DNA from 4 places in the Streptomyces sp. NPDC054770 genome. Region 3 is predicted to be linked to each of the others. Evidence: riboswitches for the same ligand, from Rfam matches in the RefSeq annotation. Region 3 holds a riboswitch; each other region holds the start of a gene.
The links. A riboswitch is a leader RNA that binds a small molecule or an ion and turns the genes downstream of it on or off. The one in region 3 is predicted to bind cyclic di-AMP.

Region 1 (5,372 bases), on a different contig from region 3:
GGCCCCGCCCTGGGACCAGCCGAAGCTGCGCCCCGAGTCGCCGTTCGGCCGGGCCTGGTCACTGTGGGCGCTCAGCTACTACCCGCACCCCTACCGCTACCTCCCGGCACAGACCCGCCACTACCTGGTCCGCCGGGTGCTCGGTCCGCTCGGCGCCTGGTGGCTGCGCGACCGCTTCGAGGGCAAGGTCCAGGTCCGTGAGGTCGCCGCCGTGACCGGCGCCGACACCTCCGACGGCGCCCCGGTCCTCACCGTCCGCAGCCACGACGGCGGCACCGACCGCCTCACCGCCGACCACGTCATAGCCGCCACCGGCTACCGCGTGGACATCGCCGCGATGGACTTCCTCGGCCCCGAACTGCGCACCCGGGTCGCGGTCAGCCGCGGCGCGCCGAGACTCGGCGCCGGATACGTCTCCTCCGTGCCCGGCCTGTACTTCACGGGGCTCCCGGCGGCGGCGTCGTACGGCCCGGTGATGCGGTTCGTGTGCGGCACGGAGTTCGCCTCACCGCGCCTGGCCAGGCACCTGGCGGCGGCCCACGCCTGACACCCCGGGGCCGGATCGTCACCCGGCCCCGAAGGCTATGCCGCCTCCTCGGCCGCCCGCTGCCAGGCCAGGAACTCCTCGATCAGCTCCGGCGGGTTGGCCGCCTCCGTGGCCTCGACCTCCCAGCCCGGGCAGTACATGTCGAAGACCACCACCGGCAGCGGCCGCCCGAGGACCTTCTCGATCCGGCCTCCGTCGTGCAGATCCCGGGCCAGCCGGACACACGCGTCGGCGAAGTGCAGGGCCAACAGCTCGCGTGCGGCGTCCAGTTCGGCGGCGTCGCCGTCCCCGTCGAACCAGATTCCGAGCCGCCGGACCTCCTCGACGTACAGCGCACCGCCGACCGGGTCCTCGGGGCAGTTGCCGAGCGTCTCGAAGCCGTCGAGGAGCCAGCACGCGTAGTTCCAGCGGGCCTCGCCCGGGTCGTCGGGGCGTCTTTCGGCCTCGTACTGGATCTCCGTGTTGTAGCCGATCGCCACAAAGGGTCTGCGGTTGTCGTCGTCGACCCGCCAGATGCGGAAGGACAGCGCGTAGATCTCCGGCCGCAGTTCCAGCGGGAACCGCTCCAGCACCCCGGTCGCCGCCTCCAGCAGATATGCCCGGAAGTCCCCCTGCCCGTCAGCCATCACCAGCGCCCCCGTCAGATCAGCGAAACCGACTCACCGAGAACGTAACGCCCGCCACTGACAACGGCCCCATCACGGCGGAGGCGGGCGTCACTTGAGGCCGAAACGCACAGTGAGTCCCAGCGGCGTGCTGTCCGTATTCTCTGATCATGGTCGCACCCTCCCCGTACTCACTGATCGCCACCGACCTGGACGGCACGCTGCTGCGTGCCGACGACACCCTCTCGGAGCGGTCGCTCGCCGCGCTCGCGCGGGCCGGCCGGGCCGGTGCCCGGCACCTCGTGGTCACCGGCCGTCCCGCACCGAGAGTGCGCCCGCTCCTCGACGACCTCGGCTGCACGGGACTCGCGGTCTGCGGCCAGGGCGCGCAGGTGTACGACGCCGGCGCGGACCGGCTGCTGTGGTCGGTCACCCTGGACCGGGAGCTGGCGGAGACCGCGCTCGGCAAGATCGAGGCCGAGGTCGGTCAGGTGTACGCGGCGGTCGACCAGGACGGCGTTGACGGGCTCACGCTCATCGAGCCTGGTTACCTGATGCCCCACCCCACCCTGCCGGCGCTGCGCGTCGCCCGGCGGGACGACCTGTGGTGCGCGCCCATCAGCAAGGTGCTGCTGCGGCACCACACCCTGTCCGACGACGAACTGGCGGCGACCGCCCGCGCGGTGGTCGGGTCGCTGGCGACGGTCACCATGTCGGGGCCGGGGACCGTCGAGCTCCAGCCGTGCGGGGTGACCAAGGCGACCGGCCTGGCGCTGGCCGCCGGCCATCTGGGGCTGCGCCCCGCACAGGCCATCGCCTTCGGGGACATGCCCAACGACATCCCGATGTTCGAGTGGGCGGCCTACGGGGTGGCCATGGCCAACGCTCATCCCGAACTGAAGGCGCGGGCCGACGAGGTCACCGCGTCGAACGAGGACGACGGCATCGCCGTCGTCCTCGAAAGACTCTTCAACTGACGCGGAGCGTCGGTCAGTACGCGCCGTGGACGTTGTCCATAGAGCCGTACCGCGCGGCGGCGTAGTTGCAGGCGGCGGTGATGTTCGCGACCGGGTCGTAGATGTCGAACGACGTGCCGGCCACGTGGTAGGCGTTGAACGTCGGGTCGATGACCTGGAGCAGGCCCTTGGACGGGATGCCCTTGGCCGCGTTGGAGTCCCAGAGGTTGATGGCCCGCGGGTTGCCGGAGGACTCCCGCATGATGTTGCGGTAGATGCCGTTGTAGCTGCCCGGGATGTTCTTCTCCCTCATGATCGCGAGCGACTCGCGGATCCAGCCGTCGAGGTTGTTCGGGTACCCGGCGAGGGTCGTCGAGGCGGTCGAGGTGGAGGACCCGGCGGCGGAGGCGGTGGTCGCCCCGATGAGCGGGAGGGCAAGGACGGCGGCGCCGGTGCCGGCGACGACGAGCGTGCGGATGATGCGGTTACGGCGGGGAGTGCGGTGCTGGGCGGCAACAAGCATGGCGTTGTTCCTCTCCGTCGCCTGCGAGGTGAGCTGTCGGGTTCGGGCCCGGGGAGTGCCCGGTCGTACCGCCCGAAGGCGATGCGACTTCACCCCTAGCCGTTCCGGAACGACGTCTGTCCGTGACGTCGGTCGCCCGGTCCGGCGGCTTACCTGGGTCCCCCGCTCCTGCCGTGCGAATGAACTCGTCGATGGGTTACGACGGGCGGCGGCAGGATTCGGCGTCCGCCCGGCGAGCCGGAACGTATGCGAGAGCACATGTCCGGAACAAGTACCTGATGCGCACAACACACCGATTGAGCTTGGAGTGAGGCCTATGAGGCACTTGATCCTTTGCGGCTGCCAACCCTCAACTGGCCCGCAGGGAAAGGGAAGGAAGGGTCGCCTTACCGGCTCTGCCCCGCCTGGCCTTTCGTGACCTACCTCACGAAACCGCAATAGCGGCAAATCAGACAAGAGGGATTCGTTGAATCCCTCTATTTCCTGGTTCGACGGAATGTCCCGGTGTCTTCATTTCGATGATGAGTCCGAATTGTCGGATTATAGTGAATTTCGGATAAGTCGAGGTGGTGTGGCGAGGTGGACGTCTGTCGGCGGCGGCCTTGTTCGCTCGATCGGGTGCCTCTCCGGTGCGGCCCCCGTCAACTTCGGAAGCGTCGGCTACGCGCGCGTGCCACCGGCCGGGGGTGGCCGGGAAGTTGGGCTGCCGGGTGCGCACGTGAAACTCGTCACGTGGGGGGTGGGGGAAAGGCGGCCAGGACGGCGGGATCTCCCGGTGTGCGTGTCCGTCGTGAAGGCGGAACCTCCGCCGTGGTGCGCGTCGTTGTCATGGCAGCCGTCCGCGGAGCGGGCCGCGGCGGCGGTCGTGGGCGGTTCGGGTGTCGATGCTCCCGTGGTCCGGCGTGGAAGGCCGCGGGGTGGGTCAGGAGGCGCGGAGGGTGTAAGTCAGGAGGCGCGGAGGTCGTGGTGGAAGAAGGATGTACACCTGTGTATGAGGTGCCGCCGTTCGTGCACCGGGTGCCACGGCCGGATTCGGTGGGCGGCCGAGGGGGTACGCCCGGGCAGGTGACGTCGGCCGGGAGAGGCGGGGCCGTTTCCGGGCAGTAGTCAGTCGGGAGGTTCGTCCGGGAGGCTCGCCGCCGGACGGCCGTCCGGACACGGTCGGAGCCGAGGTTCGGGACAACTGTCCGCACTTCCTGTTAAGTCAGTAGATGTCAGGTCGTATCGGCTGATCAAAAACATAACGGTCGTGATCTGATAGCGCCCGGGGTGTAACCGTGGGCGCTATCGGTGATCGAAACCTGACCGGATACGCTGACTTGAGTGAGGGCAGCGACCTATCGACAAACCGCGTAATCGCCAGTAGACACCAGCAGACAGGAGACCCCTCGTGACCGTCGTCGGGCCGTTCGGGCTGAGCGTGCGGGACCAGGCTCTGGAAGCCGATGTCCAGGCCGGATTGACGGCTGTCGAGGAAGGCTTGCTAGAAGCCACCAAGAGCGAGGTCCCGTTCATCACGGAGGCCGCGCAGCACCTCGTACGGGCCGGAGGCAAGCGGTTCCGCCCGCTGCTGGTGATGCTCGCCGCGCAGTTCGGCGACCCGTACGCGCCCGGTGTCGTGCCGTCGGCCGTCGTCGTCGAACTCACCCATCTGGCCACGCTGTACCACGACGACGTCATGGACGAGGCCTCCGTGCGGCGCGGCGTCGACAGTGCCAACACCCGCTGGGGCAATTCGCTCGCCGTCCTCACCGGCGACTTCCTCTTCGCCCGCGCCTCCCAGATCCTCGCCGACCTGGGCCCCGAGGCGGTCCGGGTCCAGGCCCTCGCCTTCGAACGGCTGGTGACCGGCCAGATCCTGGAGACGGCGGGCCCGTCGGACGGCCGTGACCCGGTCGAGCACTACCTCGACGTGCTCGGCGGCAAGACCGGCTCGCTGGTCGCCGTCTCCTGCCGCTTCGGCGCGATGCTGTCCGGTGCCGACGAGACGGTCGTCGACGTCCTCACCCAGTACGGCGAACGGCTCGGTGTCGCCTTCCAGCTCGCCGATGACGTCCTGGACATCGCCTCCGACTCCCGCGAATCCGGGAAGACTCCCGGAACCGACCTCCGGGAGGGTGTGCCCACGCTCCCGGTGCTGCGGCTGCGGGAGCTGGCGGCCCGGTCGGGGCTGGCCGAGGACATCGCCCTGTGCGAGCTGCTGGACTCCGACCTCACGGACGACGCGCGGCACGCGGAGGCCCTGACTGCGCTGCGGGCGCACCCGGCGCTGGACCTCGCCCGCAAGGATGCGGTCCGGTACGCGGAGGAGGCGCGGGCCGCGCTGGCTCCGCTGCCGGAGTGCGACCCGAAGGACGCGCTGATGGAGCTGTGCGATGCGGTGGTGCACCGGGCCGGGTAGCAGCCGTTGGGCCCGCTGCGATGTGACCCAGGTCACTTTATTGGACTGAGTCCAATCCAGGACGTGTTCCGTACTCCTCCCCAGAAGCCGACGCAGGGGGCGTCGGCTGACACAGGGGGAGAAAACGGAATCATGGTCATCGACGCAACACGCCGCAAGAGCCTCGTCGCCGCTGCCATCACCGTCACCGTCACCGCTCTCGGCGGTGCCGCCGTCCCGGCATCCGCCGCCACCAGCCACAGCTCCGCCGTCGCCGCCGGCCACGGCTCCACCGCTTCCACTGACTCCGTCGTCCTGGCCGCCAGTCTGCGCGGTGCCAACGAGGTGCCCGTCGCCGGTG
Region 2 (5,372 bases), on a different contig from region 3:
TCCATCTCTTCGTCGGCCTGCACATCATCGGCATCGCCGCGCTCCTCGGCGGCTTCCTCACCCAGATGAAGGCGATGGGCCAGGGCACGGCCCGGTTCGTCCCCGGGATGCTGCACGGCGCGTTCACCATGCTCGCGACCGGCGTGATCCTGGTCGGCCTCAACGAGGCCGACGGCCATCACGTCAACACCATCAAGATCGGCGTGAAGCTCGCCCTGCTGATCGTGATCCTCGGGCTCGTCTACGTGAAACGGGACGACGAGAAGGTGGAGAAGAGCGCCTTCGGCGTGGTGGGCCTGCTCACGATGGTGAACGTCTTCATCGCCGTCCTGTGGACGTGACCCGCGGCATCCCAGGCACCCCCGGCATCCCCCGCATCCTCAGCGGGCCCTGCTGAGGGCGGCACGGGTGGCACGGGCGGCCGCCACCGCTCCGGCCGCCACCGCCAGCCAGGCCGCCACCGTGACCCACACCAGCACCCGCCCCGGCCACTTCAGCCACGCGCCGCCGACGGAGGACGCGACCGACAGTGTCGCCGCCGCCGTCATCCCCATCGGGAATACCGTCGCCCAGCGGCGCACGTCGTAACGGAGCCGGGGCCATGCCACCTCCGCGGCCAGCAGCACGACGTACCAGGCCAGGTCCAGGACCAGCAGCGCCACCGTCACCGTGCGCAGGACACCGCTGTCGTCGTCGTTCCACAGGTACAGCCGCGCACTGTCGGCGCCCAGCAGCCGCGCCCCGGCCAGCGCGGAGATCGCCAGCGCACCGCCCGCCACCCACTGGTCACCGGGTCCGGCGGCGATCTGCCGCCACTCGAACCGCGGCACGGCGAGCCCGTACATCGCCAGCCCCAGCCAGAAGAGGACCAGCGCGAGGTGCGCGAGCCACGCCGTGGTCACGGCCGCGGCCAGCGTCGCTCCCAGCACGGCCAGACCCTGCGTGGCCACACAGGCCAGGAACACCGCGCCGGACATCCGCGGTCTCCAGTGCCTCACGACGAGGACCAGCAGCGGCGGCCACAGGACCGCCGACAGCGCCAGCAGGGCCCCGGCGGGCGTCTGCCACCCGAGCGCCGAGAACCGCGTCCCCAGCACCGTCGTAGCCGCCACGGCGGTGAGCGCGCCCGGCGTCCGTGCCTCCGCCGCCCACCGCCGGCGGTCGAGCACCAGCCGTACGACGAAGTCCGCGGCCAGCGCCGCCCACATCGCGCAGGCAAGCACCAGCGCCACCCGGGACACGGTCTCCGCCCCCGCCAGGTGCAACCCCACCGACATGATGCCGGTGGCCATCACAGCGGCCCCCGCCGCCGGCGGACGCTGCGCCCACCAGGCGCGCAGGAGTGAAATGCCGGACATGCCGCTGATGCTAGGGAGAGCCGGCCACGGCAGGAACGGGCCACGCGCGCGTGCGGCCCGAAAACCGCGCGGTCGCGGGACAGCGGCAGCGGAAGCCGTCCGCCTTCCAAGCCGTCCGCGCTGATCAGACGGTGGGCTAGGGTCGTGACGACACGTCGATCTCGGCTGAGGTCAGGGAGGGCGCCGGTGACGATGACGACGTTCGACAAGAGTGAGCGGTTGATCTGGGCGGGCCGGGGGGCCGCTTATGCCGGAAGCTTCGCCAAGCTGTGCGCCCATCCGGTGTCGCGGTTGCTCGATGCCGCCGAGGTCGGACCAGGCGCGCGGTTGCTGGACGTGGGGACCGGGCCGGGGACGGTCGCCGCGGCCGCGTGTGTCCGGGGCGCGACGGTGACGGCCGTGGATGCGGAGCCGACCATGGTCGAGTTGGCTGTTCAGGCCGCACCCGCGGCTGATGTGCGGGTGGCCGTTCTTCCCGCGCTTCCCTTCGCCGACGGAGAGTTCGACGCCGTCGTGGCCAACTTCGTTCTGAACCATGTGGGCCGGCCCAAAGTGGCGCTGGCTGAGCTGCGCCGTGTGGTGCGGCCCGGCGGCTGGATCGCGTTGACGACATGGGCGGCGCCGCCGGCGCCGGGACAGGCTCTGATCGGCCGTGCGATCGAGGCCGCGGGTGCGGTGCGCCCACCGCATCTGCCCGCAGGGCTGGCTCCTGAGGATGATTTCCCCCGTGACGAGAGCGGCCTGACCGGGCTGATGGACGCGGCGGGGCTGCGCGAGGCGGAGTGCGCGACCTTGCGTTGGGATCACCGCGCGAGCGCCGACGAGTGGTGGAGCGGTCCTGCGAGCGGAGTGGCGTTCGGCGGGCAGCTGGTGCAGAGCCAGACACCCCGGATCCGCGCCGAGATCAAGCGTCACTTCGATGTGTTCAGTTCGGAGTTCGCTGCCGAGGACGGTCTGCTGGCCCTGCCGCATGCGGCCCTGCTCGCGCGCGGGCGCCGCTGACCCGGGCGTCTGCAGATGCCGGCCTGCAGTCGGCTCAGGCCGGGCGTACCACGCTGTGGATGATCGACTCGCCGCCGTAGTAGATCGACTCCTCCCGGACGTAGGCGCCGGGCTTCGGGGCGTGGATCATCATGCCGTTGCCGATGTAGATGCCGACGTGGCTGACGTCGTCGTAGAAGAAGACCAGGTCGCCGGGTCGGGCGTCGGCGAGGGAGACGGTGGTGCCGGCGTTCACCTGGTCGTAGGTGGTGCGCGGCAGGGAGACGCCCGCGGCCTTCCAGGCGGCCTGGGAGAGCCCGGAGCAGTCGTAGGAGCCGGGGCCGGTGGCGCCCCAGACGTACGGCTTGCCGATCTGTGCGCGGGCGAAGGCGATCGCCTTGGCGGCCTTCGTGGCGTAGGCGGAGGAGGAGCCGCTCGACGTGCCGGAAGAGGAGCTGCCCGATGCGGCGGACGACGACGTCTCCTGCTCGGCGGCCGCGGCCTGCTGCTTCGCCAGCTCCGCCGCCTTGCGGGCCGCCACCTCCTCCTGCTGCTTCTCGATCGCCGCCAGCCGCGCCTTCTCCGCGGCCGTCAGCTGCGACAGCAGCTCCCGCGCGGAGGCCAGCTTCGTCTGGACGGTGGTCTTGGCGGTCTTGAGGTCGTCCTGCGTCTCGGTGAGCGTTTCGAGGCTCTTGGCGGCCTCCTGCCGCTTCCTCATGGTCGCGGACTGCTGGGTGACGTAGTCGTCGACCGCGCCCTTCTGGCGTGCGGTCAGCCGGCTCATCAGCTGGTCCTGGTCGAAGTAGTCCTGGGGACTGTCCGCGAGCAGGAAGGTCGCCGTGTCGGGGGCGGCGGCCCCGGTCCGGTACTGGGCCGCGGCGAACGAACCCAGCTCCTCACGCGCCTTGTTCAGCCGGTCCGTGCGCTCGGCGACGTCGTCGAGCAGGGTGTCGACCTGCTTGCGCTGCCGGCCGGTCCGCTCCTTGGCGGCGTTGTACTTCTCGGTCGCCGACTCCGCCTGCCGGTAGAGCGAGTCGACCTTCTTCTCGACCTCCTCCAGGCTCGGCTTGCCGTCCTCGGGGGGCGCGGCCTCGGCCGTCTGGGAGAACAGGGCCATGGAGGTGAGGGCGGCGGTGGCCAGCGCGGGGGTGCGTATGCCCGCCGCGCGCGTTCCTGACGGCCGGGACTTGCGGTGCGACGCCAACGGAGGCGACTCCTTCCACGTTCCGCCTACCGAGTTAGCTGTCGGGTTCGGGCGGGTGGTTCGGAAGGGTTGCCCTACGGTCCGCTCCCCGGAGGGGAGTCGGGACCGATTCACCCCGGGATCGGTGGGTCCCCGGCTCCGGATGCGCGGCGGCGCCCCGGACTCGGCGGAGGCCGTGCGGCCCGGCGACGTTCGCCGGTGGGGGTCGCGCGGCCCGCCTCGCACGCTAACCAACTCGTGTGGCCTCTGTGAAGGTTGATGTGCGATATGCCCGATACATTTTCGTGACCTTGTTGTTAGAACTTGTTAAGGCAAGGTCATCTGGGACGGTATGAGTGACTTGTTCGGAAGGGTGCCGCTGGTTCGCGCTGGGGGAGTGCGGCTCCGTGCTCCGCGCCGACCTGCCGTGACGGAGCGGAACCGGTCGGTCACCCGGGCGAGTTTTCGGGGCGGCGACCGGTTGTCGGTGGGGCGCCCTAGACTCGGAGAGCGATGAGCAGCCTCTTTGACGACAGCTTCCTGGCGAGCCTCCAGGCCCCCCGCGGCCATGACGAGGAACCCCCGCCGCCGCCCGAGGACGAGCACGCTCCGGAGTCGATTCCGGACGATCTGTTCGGCGGGAAGTTCGACGTGCCCCCGGACCGAGACGCCTACTACCGCGACGGCGCCGCCCGCCCGGCCCTGGACCCGGCCGCGCTCCTGGACGGGCTGAACGACAACCAGCGGGCGGCCGTGGTGCACGCCGGCTCCCCGCTGCTCATCGTGGCCGGCGCCGGTTCCGGCAAGACGCGCGTGCTCACCCACCGCATCGCCCACCTGCTCGGCGCGCGCCAGGTGCACCCGGGCCAGATCCTCGCGATCACCTTCACCAACAAGGCCGCGGGCGAGATGAAGGAGCGGGTCGAGCACCTCGTCGGCCCGCGCGCGAACGCGATGTGGGTGATGACCTTCCACAGCGCCTGCGTGCGGATCCTGCGCAGGGAGAGCAAGAAGCTCGGCTTCACCTCCTCCTTCTCGATCTACGACGCGGCCGACTCCAAGCGCCTGATGGCCCTGGTCTGCCGCGACCTGGACCTCGACCCCAAGCGCTACCCGCCGAAGTCCTTCAGCGCCAAGATCAGCAACCTGAAGAACGAGCTGATCGACGAGGAGGACTTCGCCGCCCAGGCCGCCGACGGCTTCGAGAAGACCCTCGCCCAGGCCTACGCCCTGTACCAGTCGCGGCTGCGCGAGGCGAACGCCCTCGACTTCGACGACCTGATCATGACGACGGTCAACCTGCTGCGCGCCTTCCCGGACGTCGCCGAGCACTACCGCCGCCGCTTCCGGCACGTCCTGGTCGACGAGTACCAGGACACCAACCACGCCCAGTACGCCCTGGTGCGCGAGCTGGTCGGCACCGGCGCGCCCGACCTGCCCCCCGCCGAGCTCTGCGTCGTCGGTGACGCCGACCAGTCGATCTACGCCTTCCGGGGCGCGACGATCCGCAACATCCTCCAGTTCGAGGAGGACTACCCGAACGCGACGACGATCCTCCTCGAACAGAACTACCGCTCCACGCAGACGATTCTGAGCGCCGCCAACGCGGTCATCGAGCGCAACGAGTCCCGCCGCCCGAAGAACCTGTGGACCAACGCGGGCGCGGGCGCGCAGATCACCGGCTACGTCGCCGACACCGAGCACGACGAGGCGCAGTTCGTCGCCGAGGAGATAGACCGTCTGACGGACGCGGGCGAGGCGAAGGCCGGCGATGTCGCCGTCTTCTACCGCACCAACGCCCAGTCCCGCGTCTTCGAGGAGATCTTCATCCGCGTCGGCCTGCCCTACAA
Region 3 (5,372 bases):
TCTCGGTGACCTTGGAGGTCGGGTTGCCCTCGAAGGTCAGCGTGACCTGCTTCGCCGTGACGATCTGCCCGGCGTTGCCCTCGGTGCCGCCGCCCGGCTTGTCGGCGTCCCGCTCCTGCTTGCCGTTCTGCAGCCGCAGCACGGGCCAGTAGTACGTGGACTTGTCGCCCTGGTCCGCGCAGCTGGTGTCGGCGTTCGCGAGGTCCTGGTCACTGGCGAAGGCGTTGTTGGACTGGTTGCCGATGTAGTCGTGGAAGTGGTGGGCGCCGTTGGAGACACCGGGCGCGACGATCACGTTGTCGGAGTTGAACAGGCCGTTCGCGTTGACGCCGCAGCTGGAGCTGAAGGTGCCGGTGGAGCCGCCGGACCGCTCGGCCGGGGTGCTGACATTGGGCTGGACGGAGGTGATGTCCGCGTAGTCGGCGGCGACCGGACCGTTGCCGCCCTGGCCGCCGATGCCGGTGCCCTGGCTCGGCGCGGCGCTGCCCTGACCGCTCTGGCTCGGCGTGGCGCTGCCCTGGGGGGCCGCCGACTGCCCGTCGCCCTGGTTCGAGGAGCGCAGGGCGCAGGCCGCCAGGTCGTCGAGGCCCTGCGGGCGGTCGCCCTCGCGGCCGATGGCGTCGGCGATGCGCTGGAGCGACTCGGCCCGCTTCGCCTTCAGCGGGTCGATGATCGTCTGGCCGGCGAAGGCGGGGTTCTGCTCGATCTCGGCGGCGTACTGGGTGAGTTGCTGGTAGGCGGCGGCGATCTGCTGGTCCATCTGGGCGAGTTCACGGTCGACGTCGGCCCGGGCCCCGTCCGGCACCGACGTCAGCCGGCTGCCGACGTCGGGGCAGTAGACCGTCGGCGCGGACAGCACATGGCCGGTGGCGACCTGGGCCTGCTGGTCCCCGCCGCCTTCGGTGGCCGAGGCATAGACGTTCACCGCGACCAATCCTGCGCCGCCGAGCATCAGGGCGACCGCTGCGAAGGTCGCGCGCTGTGCGCCGGTCGGGCGTCTGCGCCTGTTGGGTCTCAAGGTCGTTCCCCTGCGTCTCGTGGTCGGCCGGACATGGAAATCCCCCGGCCCTATACGGCCCCCGGCGCCGCCGTGTTCAACGGACCCGCGAATTCACGGAGACCTCACAGAAAGCACCTGTTCCCACACAGCTCCGGAACAGCAGAACACGACCGACGGCAACGCCCCGGTGACCCTGCGAAAGCAATGGATGCGCGCCAAATGCCGTCCCGTACCGTCGAGTTCCGAACGCTAAGACGAACATCACAAATACGTATCGGACATTACGCACTTCAACCTTCACACGAGTGACACAAGTTGGCTAAGTTGACGGGCAAGCCGCTCGGCTCCCCCCGGCGAATCCCGTCGGGCCGCGCGGCCTCCGCCGAGTCCGGTGCCTCCCAGGGGCGAATCCGGAGCCGGGGACCCAACCGACCACTGGGGTGAATCGGCCGACCGTCCGCGAGGGCAGGGGCCGTAGGGCATGCCTTCCGGACTTCACCGCCCGAACCCGACAGCTAACTCGGTAGGCGGAGTACGGAAGGAGCACGACCCCTCAATGGCGCCCGAGAGCCGTGACGAGGTTCGGCAGCGGATCGACAGCCTCTACGACCAGGCCGAGAACGCCACCGGGAACTACAACGCCACGCGCGCGATGAGCGGGGGCTCGCGCTCCCGCGGCGTCCCGCTGTTCAAGCGGCCCCGTCGCGACGACCCGGGCCTCGACAACATCGCCCGGGAGTGGTTCGACGGCGCCCGCTCGAAGCTGGGGCCGAGCGTCCCGGCCGCACTCCCCTCCGACCGGCAGCCCGCCCGGCCCGGTCCGCGGCGGCCCGTCAGCTCCATGGCCGCCGACCTGCTCGGCCAGCTGGAGGACAGCGGCCCGGCCCGGCTGGAGCTGACCGCGGGTCCGTCCGCGCAGACCGACATCGAGGTCGTCCGCGCGCTGCCGCCGGAGCGCCCGAGGCTGGAGCTGACGGCAGGGCCGGCCGCGGCGCTGCCCCCGGGGCCGTCGGGCGCGCCCAGGGCCCTGTCGGCCGCCGCGCCGCAGCGGCAGGCGCCGGGTACCTCCAAGACCAAGAGCCAGCTGAAGATCGCCAAGGCCCGCGAGGTGCTGTCCCAGCGCACCGGGCAGCGCGCGATCGCCGCGCTCGAACCGGCCGCGGCCCCAGCAGCCCAGCCCGTGCCGACCGCACCGTCCCCGTGGCCCACGCCCGAGGCCCAGGTCCCGACGCAGCAGTGGCCGCCGGCTCCCGCCATCGGCATACCGAGCCAGCGCAGCGCGCCGCCCGCGATGACCGAGACGGGCGGCATCCCGATCGTGTCCGCGACCGACACCGGTACGTTCCGCATCATGACGCCGGGCGGTAGCGGGGCCACCCGGGCAGCCGTGCCCCCGCCGGACACGGGCGGCTTCCGCATCATGACCCCCGGCAGCTCGGCGACCGGCAGCTTCCCGGGGATGCCTCCCATGGACGCGGGCCCCGCCCCCGCCCAGCCTCCGGCTCCGGCTCCGGGGGACAGCGGCTCCTTCCGCATCATGACCCCGGGCGCCACGGGCACGTTCCCGATGCCGACCCCGGCGGACGCGGGAGCGTTCCCGACCGCGGACCCCATGGGCACGAGCGTCTTCCCGACCGCGAACCCCGTCGGCACGAGCGTCTTCCCGACCGCGGCTCCCACGAACACCGGCGCCTTCCCGACCGCGACACCCGCCGTTCCCGCCGCCGCTGCCCCCGCCCCGGCACCGGCCCCGATGGACATGGGCGGCTTCCGGGTCATGTCGCCGAACGCGGCCGCCGCCTACGCCGACGTGCCCCAGGCCGCCGCCGACACCGCCTACGCCACCGGCGCGTACACGTACACGTACCCGACCGCGGCCCCCGCCGCCGCGCCCATGGCCATGACACCGCAGGCCGCCCCGTTCCCTGCGGCACCCGCCGCCGACATGGCCGGCGCCTGGGCCGGAGGCATGCAGTCCACCGACGCCTCCTACGCCTACGCCTACGCCGATACCACCGCGATGCCCACGCAGATGGCGGCACCCGCGGCCGCGATGCCCGCGCCCGCGCCCATGCCCATGCCCATGGCAGCGCCGATGCCGACCCCGATGGCGGCACCGATGCCCACGCAGATGACGGCGCCGATGCCGACACCCATGGCCGCGCCCATGGCCGCCCCGATGCCCGCGATGGCCGCGGCGCCGGCGGCCATGACGGCGCCGCCCGAGGCGATGATGGCCGCGCCCACCATGGCGATGCCCACCGCCGCCCCGGTCGTCACCACCCCGGTCGTCACCGCTCCGCTCCCCACCACCCCCCTGCCGACCGCACCTCCGCAGGTCACCGCCCCGGTACCCACCGCGCCCTCGCCCGCGGCCGCCTTCGCCGACCCCGGTGCCTTCCTCCAGCCGGGCGCCGCGGCCGAGCCCGGCAAGGCCATGAAGGCGCTGGCGTTCGCGCGGGAGCAGATCGGCCGGCCGTGCGTCTGGGGGGCGACCGGACCGGGGGCGTACGACTGCTCCAGCCTGACCCAGGCCGCCTGGCGCGCCGCCGGTGTCACGCTGCCGCGTTCCGCGCCGGAGCAGACGCTGGCCGGCACCCCGATCACGCTGGCCGCCCTGGAACCGGGCGACCTGGTCTTCTTCTTCGACGACGACAGCCACGTCGGGATCTACGCGGGCGGCGGCACGATGGTGCACGCGCCGAGCCCCGGCGCGCTCATCCGCGAGGAGTCGATCTACAACGCCGGGGAGTCGGCGATCCACCGCGTGATCCGCCCGGCCTGATCCGGGCCCGGGGTCAGACCCTCCGCCGCCGCGTGCGCCAGCTCTCGTGGTGGTCCAGGAGGGTCTCCTCGACGGGCCGGTAGACCAGGCCCAGTTCATGGACGCTCCGGCCGTTGTCGACGCGGAAGCGGATCCCGAGGTGCTTGCGTATGTAGTCCTGGGTGAGGCCGAAGAGCGGGCCGAGGACCCGTACCGGCCCGTGCGGCAGCGCGGTGCGCGGCAGGCGCGGGTCCCAGGGGTGGCGGGTGCGGATGATCCGGGACATCTCGTGGAAGGACGTCATCGTCTCGTTGGCCACGATGTAACGGCCGTTCGCGGCCGGGTTCTCCGCCGCCGCTATGTGCGCGTCGGCCACGTCCCGGACGTCCGCGGTGGTGAAGCTGAAGTCCGGGGCGCCGTAGCAGAAGTAACCCTTGAACAGCTCGTCGAGCAGGAACAGGCTGCCCGACTCGGAGCCGGGGGTGAGGGAGGGGCCCAGGATCAGCCCCGGGTTGACGCAGACCAGGCGCCAGCGGTCCTGGGCGGCCCCGGCCTCCCGGGCGGCGCGCTCGGCGACCGTCTTGGCGTAGTGGTAGGGATTGTCGGCCACCGTGCTGGTGGTGTTGAAGTACTTCTCCGTCAGCACCTCGCCGGCCATCTCGCGGACGTCGGCGTAGTCGCCGAAGATCGTGCCCACGGTGGAGGTCAGGACCAGGGTCGTCACCTCCGGGGTGCGCTCCACGCCGCCGAGGACGTTGCGGGTGCCGAGCAGCGCCGGGTCCACCACGTCCCGCCGGCCGTCCTTGATCTGCTCGGGCATCAGGAACGGCGAGGCCACGTGGAAGACGGTCACGCAGCCGCGGAAGGCCTCGTCGAAGGAGCCGTCCTTGAGCAGGTCGGCCTCGAACAGGGTGAGCTGCCCGGGGAAGGCCTCCTGGAGCTCCCACAGGGGCCGTACCTTCGTCGCGTCGGAAACACGGCGGACGGTCGCACGGACCCGGTACCCGCGCTCCAGCAGCCGCCGCACCAGATGGCTGCCGACGAAGCCGCTGCCGCCGGTCACCGCGACGGTCGTCTCCCCGCGTACGTCCACGCTTCCACCCCTCGCCCTCGGGCCACCGCGCCTCGGTGCGCCGCAGAGGACAGGTTGGTGCATGTGCATGGCACCCGCCAAGCACCGGGCAGCCGCCATGACCCCCCGGAAGCCATAAGTCGAGCCCGACACAAGTCATAAGATCGACTTATGAGGTCATAGAGTGGACCCGCGTACTAACTTAGGACTGCCTTAGTTTAGGCTTCCCGTTCGAGATCGCTTGTCCTCACTCGAAGGGAACCTGATCATGCCGCGCCCCCTGCGGGTAGCCATCGTCGGAGCCGGCCCCGCCGGGATCTACGCCGCCGACGCCCTGCTCAAGTCCGGGGTGGCCGCCGAGCCCGGCGTGTCCATCGACCTCTTCGAGCGGATGCCCGCCCCGTTCGGCCTGATCCGGTACGGCGTCGCCCCCGACCACCCGCGCATCAAGGGCATCATCACGGCCCTGCACCAGGTGCTCGACAAGCCGCAGATCCGCCTCTTCGGCAATGTGGACTACCCGACCGACATCAGCC
Region 4 (5,372 bases), on a different contig from region 3:
CCATCGTGCCACCGGTCACGTGCCGCAATTCCGTGACATTGCCAAGGCCCCGGTACCCGGCTTTACCGTGGGCGCACGAAAGGGGCGCGACCGTGAATTCCCGGCGCGCTTGAATTCGGGCAGCGAAAACAGGTCCCGCCGAATAACACCTCTTTGTATACGGCGCGCGTGTTAATGCCGCAGGCCCGACATGTTTACGGGATGTTGCGAAGTCCTCACACCGTTCGGCCGTTCGGTGGCGCCGGAAAAGCGCAGCCGGTGGGAGGCCGTCGAGCGCTCGGTGTGCAGGGCCGTGATCGCCCGGGCGCGTTCGCCGTCGCCGCGTGCCACCGCGTCCACGATGGCGCCGTGCTCGGTCCAGGACTCCACGGGGTTGGCGGGCGTCTCCACGGTGTACATCCAGGCGATCTTGTGCCGCAGCTGGGTGAGCGTGGAGGTCAGGGCGTGGCTTCCGGAGGCCTGGGCGAGGGTCTCGTGGAACCAGCCGCCCAGGGAGCGCAGGTCCTCGCTGTTGCCGCGCCTGGCCCGCTCCTGGCCCAGCCGGACCAGCCCGCGCAGCACCTTGAGATGGGCCTCGGTGCGGCGCTGGGCGGCCCGGGAGGCGCCGAGCGGCTCCAGGAGCATGCGCATCTCCAGCAGGTCGGCGGCCTCCTGCTCGGTCGGTTCGGCGACGCACGCACCCGCGTGCCGGCGCGTCACCACGAAGCCCTCGGCCTCCAGGGTGCGCAGGGCCTCGCGGACGGGGACCCGCGAGACGCCGTAGCGGCGGGCCAGGAGTTCCTCGGTGAGCCGGCTGCCGCGCTCGTAGACACCCGCGACGATGTCGTCCCGGATCGCCGTGCATACCGAGTGCGCCGGAATACGCATGACCGACCTCCGCCTTAATCCCCGTGAAACGCCGCCGAGTGGCGCTCGTTCCGTGACTCTATTGCAATGAGCCGGAATTTCCGACGGCGGACCGGAATCCAGGGATATATTTTGGACAGCAAGTGCACGAAAACGACGAAAGCCCCGGCACAGGGGCCGGGGCTCCGGAAGATCTCACGGGTTGCTTCCGCAGTGCGCTGCCGGGTTCGCCTCGGTGGTCGGGTGCGGGTGCGTGGGGGTTGCCCGCACCCCCTTTCAGGGGCGTCACGCGCAGCGCTCCTTCAGGGGCGCGGGGAACTGCGCGACCAGCCACGGCGCACCCGCGCCCGGCGCACGCACCGCAACCCCCACGTCGGTCTCGGCGCCGGACCCGCGTCCAGCTCCCTCAGACGTTCACGCCGTGCTTGCGGAGGTAGGCGACCGGGTCGACGTCGGAGCCGTAGTCCGGGGTGGTGCGGGCCTCGAAGTGGAGGTGCGGGCCGGTGGTGTTGCCGGTCGCGCCGGAGAGGCCGATCTGCTGGCCCGGGGTGACCTGCTGGCCCACCGAGACGCCGATGGACGAGAGGTGGCCGTACTGGGTGTACATGCCGTCGGCCATCTTGATGACGATCTCGTTGCCGTACGCCCCGCCCCAGCCGGTGGAGACGACCGTGCCGGTACCGACCGCGTGCACCACCGTGCCGCTGGCGGCGTGGAAGTCGATGCCGGTGTGGGCGCCGGAGGACCACAGGGAGCCGCCGGTCTTGTAGCCGGTGGAGACGTAGGAGTCGCTGATCGGCGCGACGAAGGTGTTCAGGCGCTTGCGCTCGGCCTCGCGGGCGGCGCGGGCCTTGGCCGCGCGCTCCTTCTTGGCCTGCTCGGCGGCCTTCTTGCGGGCGGCCTCCTCGGCCGCCTTGCGCGCGGCGGCGGCCTTCTGGGCGGCGGCCTGGGCGTCGATCTGCTCGGCGACGGAGTCGCTGATCGTGATGACCGGGGTGAGGCCGGTCTGCTCGACGGAGTTCTCGGCGGCGAGCGCCGGGGCGGCGGAGACGGTGCCGATGACACCGGTGGTGGTGAGAGCCGCGATACCGGCGGCCTGCGCGGTGGTGCGCTTCACCCGGCCGGGACGACGGTGCTTCCCGGAGGCGCACATGAACGCCATGTAGAGGCTGGTCCTTTCCTTCCCTCTCGCCTACCGGGTTAGCTGACGGGTTCGGAGCAGGAAGGTCTCCTACGGGCCCCCTCGCGACACGCGCGGGCGCCCGATTCACCCCAGGGACTGCGTGGGTCCCCGGCTCCCCTGGCTCGCGCCGTACGGGGACTCGGCGATGGCTGTCCGGTGCCGCGGATGCGGCGCGGTGCCTGACGGACAGCCCGGAAGAACCTACGAGGCCGCTCGCGCCCCGCCCAAACGGATCACGGTTTTTGTAGCGCATCCCACAGGGCAGACAGGCAACCTCCACCTCAATTCGGACACGCGAGAGCCCTGATGACCCGACGGTCATCAGGGCTCTTCACCCGCGTGTGTCCTACTCCGCGGCGACGACGGTGACTTCGCCGATGCCGAGGGCCTCGACGGGCTCCTTGATCTGCGCCGCGTCGCCGACCAGGACGGTCACCAGGCGGTCCACCGGGAAGGCGTTCACGACCGCCGCGGTGGCCTCCACGGTGCCGGTGGCGGCCAGTTGCCGGTACAGCGTGGCCTGGAAGTCGTCGGGCAGGTACTGCTCGACCTGGTCGGCCAGAGTGCCCGCGACGGCCGCCGCCGTCTCGTACTTGAGCGGCGCCACCCCGACGAGGTTCTGCACGGCCACGTCGCGCTCGGCGTCCGTGAGGCCCTGGGCGGCGAGCGTGCGCAGCACCGTCCACAGGTCCGTCAGGGCCGGGCCGGTGTTCGGCGTGTCCACCGAACCGCTGATGGCGAGCATCGAGACACCGCTGCCGTCGGGGGCTGACCGCAGCACCTGCCCGAAGGAGCGGACGCCGTAGGTGTAGCCCTTCTCCTCGCGCAGGACGCGGTCCAGGCGGGAGGTGAGGGTGCCGCCCAGGCAGTAGGTGCCGAGCACCTGGGCGGGCCAGACGCGGTCGTGCCGGTCGGAGCCGACGCGGCCGATGAGCAACTGGGTCTGGACAGCGCCGGGGCGGTCCACGATGACGACCCGCCCGGTGTCGTCGGCGGTCACGGACGGAACCGGACGGGGCTGCCCGGTGGCGGCGCGCCAGGCGCCCAGGGTCTCGCCGAGCAGCTCGTCCAGGTCGATGCCGGTCAGGTCGCCGACGACGACCGCGGTGGCCGTGGCGGGGCGCACGTGCCGGTCGAAGAAGGCGCGGACGGCGGCCGCATCGATCTTCTCGACCGTGTCCTCGGTGCCCTGGCGCGGGCGGGACATCCGCGCGGTGGCCGGGAACAGCTCCTTGTAGAGCTGCTTGGCGGCCCGGCGGCTGGGGTTGGCCAGCTCGTGCGGGATCTCGTCGAGGCGGTTGCGGACCAGCCGCTCGACCTCGCTCTCGGCGAAGGCGGGCGCCCTGAGGGCGTCGGAGAGCAGCCCGAGGCCCTTGGCGAGCCGGGAGGCCGGGACCTCCAGGCTGATGCGGACGCCGGGGTGGTCGGCGTGCGCGTCGAGGGTGGCGCCGGCCCGCTCCAGCTCCGCGGCGTACTCCTCGGCGGAGTGCTTGTCGGTGCCCTCGGAGAAGGCGCGCGCCATGATGGTGGCGACGCCGTCCAGGCCGGCCGGCTCGGCGTCCAGGGGCGCGTCCAGGAGCACTTCGACGGCGACGACCTGCTGGCCCGGGCGGTGGCAGCGCAGCACGGTCAGGCCGTTGTCCAGAGTGCCGCGCTCCGGGGCGGGGAAGGCCCACGGCTTGGCCTCGCCCGGCTGCGGCTGGGGGTGGAAGTCCATGGTGGCGAGCTCGGTCACTTGGCCGTCTCCTCGTTCTCGTTGCCGGCCTCTACGGTGGCTTCCTGCTCCGGGTCCTCGCCGCGGCCCGCCTCCTGGGTGTGCTCGGCGGACTCCGCGGACAGCGGCTCGTAGACGAGCACCGCGCGGTTGTCGGGGCGCAGCCGGGCCTTGGCGACCTCCCGGACCTCCTCGGCGGTGACCGTCAGGACGCGCTGGACGGCGGTCAGGGCGAGCTGCGGGTCGCCGAACAGGACGGCGAAGCGGCACAGTTCGTCCGCGCGGCCCGCGACGGTGCCGAGCCGGTCCAGCCACTCGCGCTCCAACTGGGCCTGGGCGCGCTCCATTTCCTCGGGCGTGGGGCCCTCCTCGGCGAACCGGGCGAGCTCCTCGTCGATGGCGGCCTCGATGACCGGCACCTCGACGTCACCGGAGGTCTTCACGTCGAGCCAGCCCAGGGAGGGCGCCCCGGCGAGCCGCAGCAGGCCGAAGCCGGCCGCGACGGCCGTCCGGTCGCGCCGTACCAGGCGGTTGTAGAGGCGGGAGGACTCGCCGCCGCCGAGCACGGTGAGCGCCAGGTCGGCCGCGTCGGACACGCGCGTGCCGTCCTCCGGGAGCCGGTAGGCGGCCATCAGCGCCCGCGCGGGGACCTCCTCCACCACGACCTCGCGCAGCTGCTCGCCGATGACGTCGGGCAGCGAGCCGTCGCGCGGGGTGGGCTTGCCGTCGTGCGCCTGGATGGAACCGAAGTACTTCTCGATCCAGGCGAGCGTCTGCTCCGGGTCGATGTCGCCGACGACCGACAGGACCGCGTTGTTGGGCGCGTAGTAGGTGCGGAAGAACGCGCGCGCGTCCTCCAGGGTGGCCGCGTCCAGGTCCGCCATCGAGCCGATCGGCGTGTGGTGGTAGGGGTGGCCCTCCGGGTAGGCGAGCGCGGTCAGCTTCTCGAAGGCCGTGCCGTAGGGGACGTTGTCGTAGCGCTGGCGGCGCTCGTTCTTCACGACGTCGCGCTGGTTCTCCATCGACTCGTCGTCCAGGGCGGCGAGCAGGGAGCCCATCCGGTCGGCCTCCAGCCAGAGGGCGAGCTCCAGCTGGTGGGCGGGCATGGTCTCGAAGTAGTTGGTGCGCTCGAAGCTGGTGGTGCCGTTGAGCGAGCCGCCGGCGCCCTGCACGAGCTCGAAGTGGCCGTTGCCCTTCACCTGCGCGGAGCCCTGGAACATCAGGTGCTCGAAAAGGTGAGCCAGGCCGGTACGGCCCTTGACTTCGTGCCGGGAACCGACGTCGTACCAGAGGCAGACCGCCGCGACCGGGGTCAGGTGGTCCTCGGAGAGCACCACGCGCAGACCGTTGGCCAAGCGGTGCTCGGTCGCTGCCAGGCCTCCGGAGCCTGTCTCGGCCGTGGTCGTGTGACCCATGGGCATGTACGTCCCTTCGCTCGCGGAAGCGGTCTCGAACCGCGGTTTCTCTGCCGGTCCTGCCACTGTATGCAAGCGTGCGGGGACCCGGCGAAGTTCCCGCACCACGTACGCCCACAGCGGATCGTCCGGGCGGATCGCGTAGCCTGCGTCCCACCCGCCCCGTGACGGCTTCCGGCACCAGGGCGGTTCGCGGCGACCGGGTCCTGGCCCG

Region 1: linked by a shared signal. The riboswitch ahead of ACWGKQ_RS09130 (transglycosylase SLT domain-containing protein) and the one ahead of ACWGKQ_RS03900 (NlpC/P60 family protein) in region 3 are both predicted to bind cyclic di-AMP.
Region 2: linked by a shared signal. The riboswitch ahead of ACWGKQ_RS06230 (NlpC/P60 family protein) and the one ahead of ACWGKQ_RS03900 (NlpC/P60 family protein) in region 3 are both predicted to bind cyclic di-AMP.
Region 4: linked by a shared signal. The riboswitch ahead of ACWGKQ_RS21290 (M23 family metallopeptidase) and the one ahead of ACWGKQ_RS03900 (NlpC/P60 family protein) in region 3 are both predicted to bind cyclic di-AMP.

The regions. Positions count from the first base shown of each region.
Region 1 is NZ_JBSHBL010000007.1:30,742-36,113, reverse strand. It holds gene ACWGKQ_RS09145 (FAD-dependent oxidoreductase) at 1-547, shown strand, start outside; gene ACWGKQ_RS09140 (hypothetical protein) at 583-1,173, opposite strand; gene ACWGKQ_RS09135 (HAD family hydrolase) at 1,323-2,129, shown strand; gene ACWGKQ_RS09130 (transglycosylase SLT domain-containing protein) at 2,143-2,631, opposite strand; cyclic di-AMP (ydaO/yuaA leader) riboswitch at 2,635-2,832, opposite strand; gene ACWGKQ_RS09125 (polyprenyl synthetase family protein) at 4,022-5,032, shown strand; gene ACWGKQ_RS09120 (CHRD domain-containing protein) at 5,165-5,372, shown strand, end outside.
Region 2 is NZ_JBSHBL010000004.1:181,353-186,724, reverse strand. It holds gene ACWGKQ_RS06245 (hypothetical protein) at 1-341, shown strand, start outside; gene ACWGKQ_RS06240 (tellurite resistance/C4-dicarboxylate transporter family protein) at 381-1,358, opposite strand; gene ACWGKQ_RS06235 (class I SAM-dependent methyltransferase) at 1,551-2,360, shown strand; gene ACWGKQ_RS06230 (NlpC/P60 family protein) at 2,395-3,543, opposite strand; cyclic di-AMP (ydaO/yuaA leader) riboswitch at 3,552-3,722, opposite strand; gene pcrA (DNA helicase PcrA) at 4,036-5,372, shown strand, end outside.
Region 3 is NZ_JBSHBL010000002.1:299,257-304,628, reverse strand. It holds gene ACWGKQ_RS03905 (DUF1996 domain-containing protein) at 1-952, opposite strand, end outside; cyclic di-AMP (ydaO/yuaA leader) riboswitch at 1,393-1,546, shown strand; gene ACWGKQ_RS03900 (NlpC/P60 family protein) at 1,557-3,785, shown strand; gene ACWGKQ_RS03895 (NAD-dependent epimerase/dehydratase family protein) at 3,799-4,857, opposite strand; gene ACWGKQ_RS03890 (FAD-dependent oxidoreductase) at 5,105-5,372, shown strand, end outside.
Region 4 is NZ_JBSHBL010000023.1:23,259-28,630, reverse strand. It holds gene ACWGKQ_RS21295 (GntR family transcriptional regulator) at 172-867, opposite strand; gene ACWGKQ_RS21290 (M23 family metallopeptidase) at 1,253-2,008, opposite strand; cyclic di-AMP (ydaO/yuaA leader) riboswitch at 2,021-2,184, opposite strand; gene ACWGKQ_RS21285 (M16 family metallopeptidase) at 2,376-3,764, opposite strand; gene ACWGKQ_RS21280 (M16 family metallopeptidase) at 3,761-5,164, opposite strand.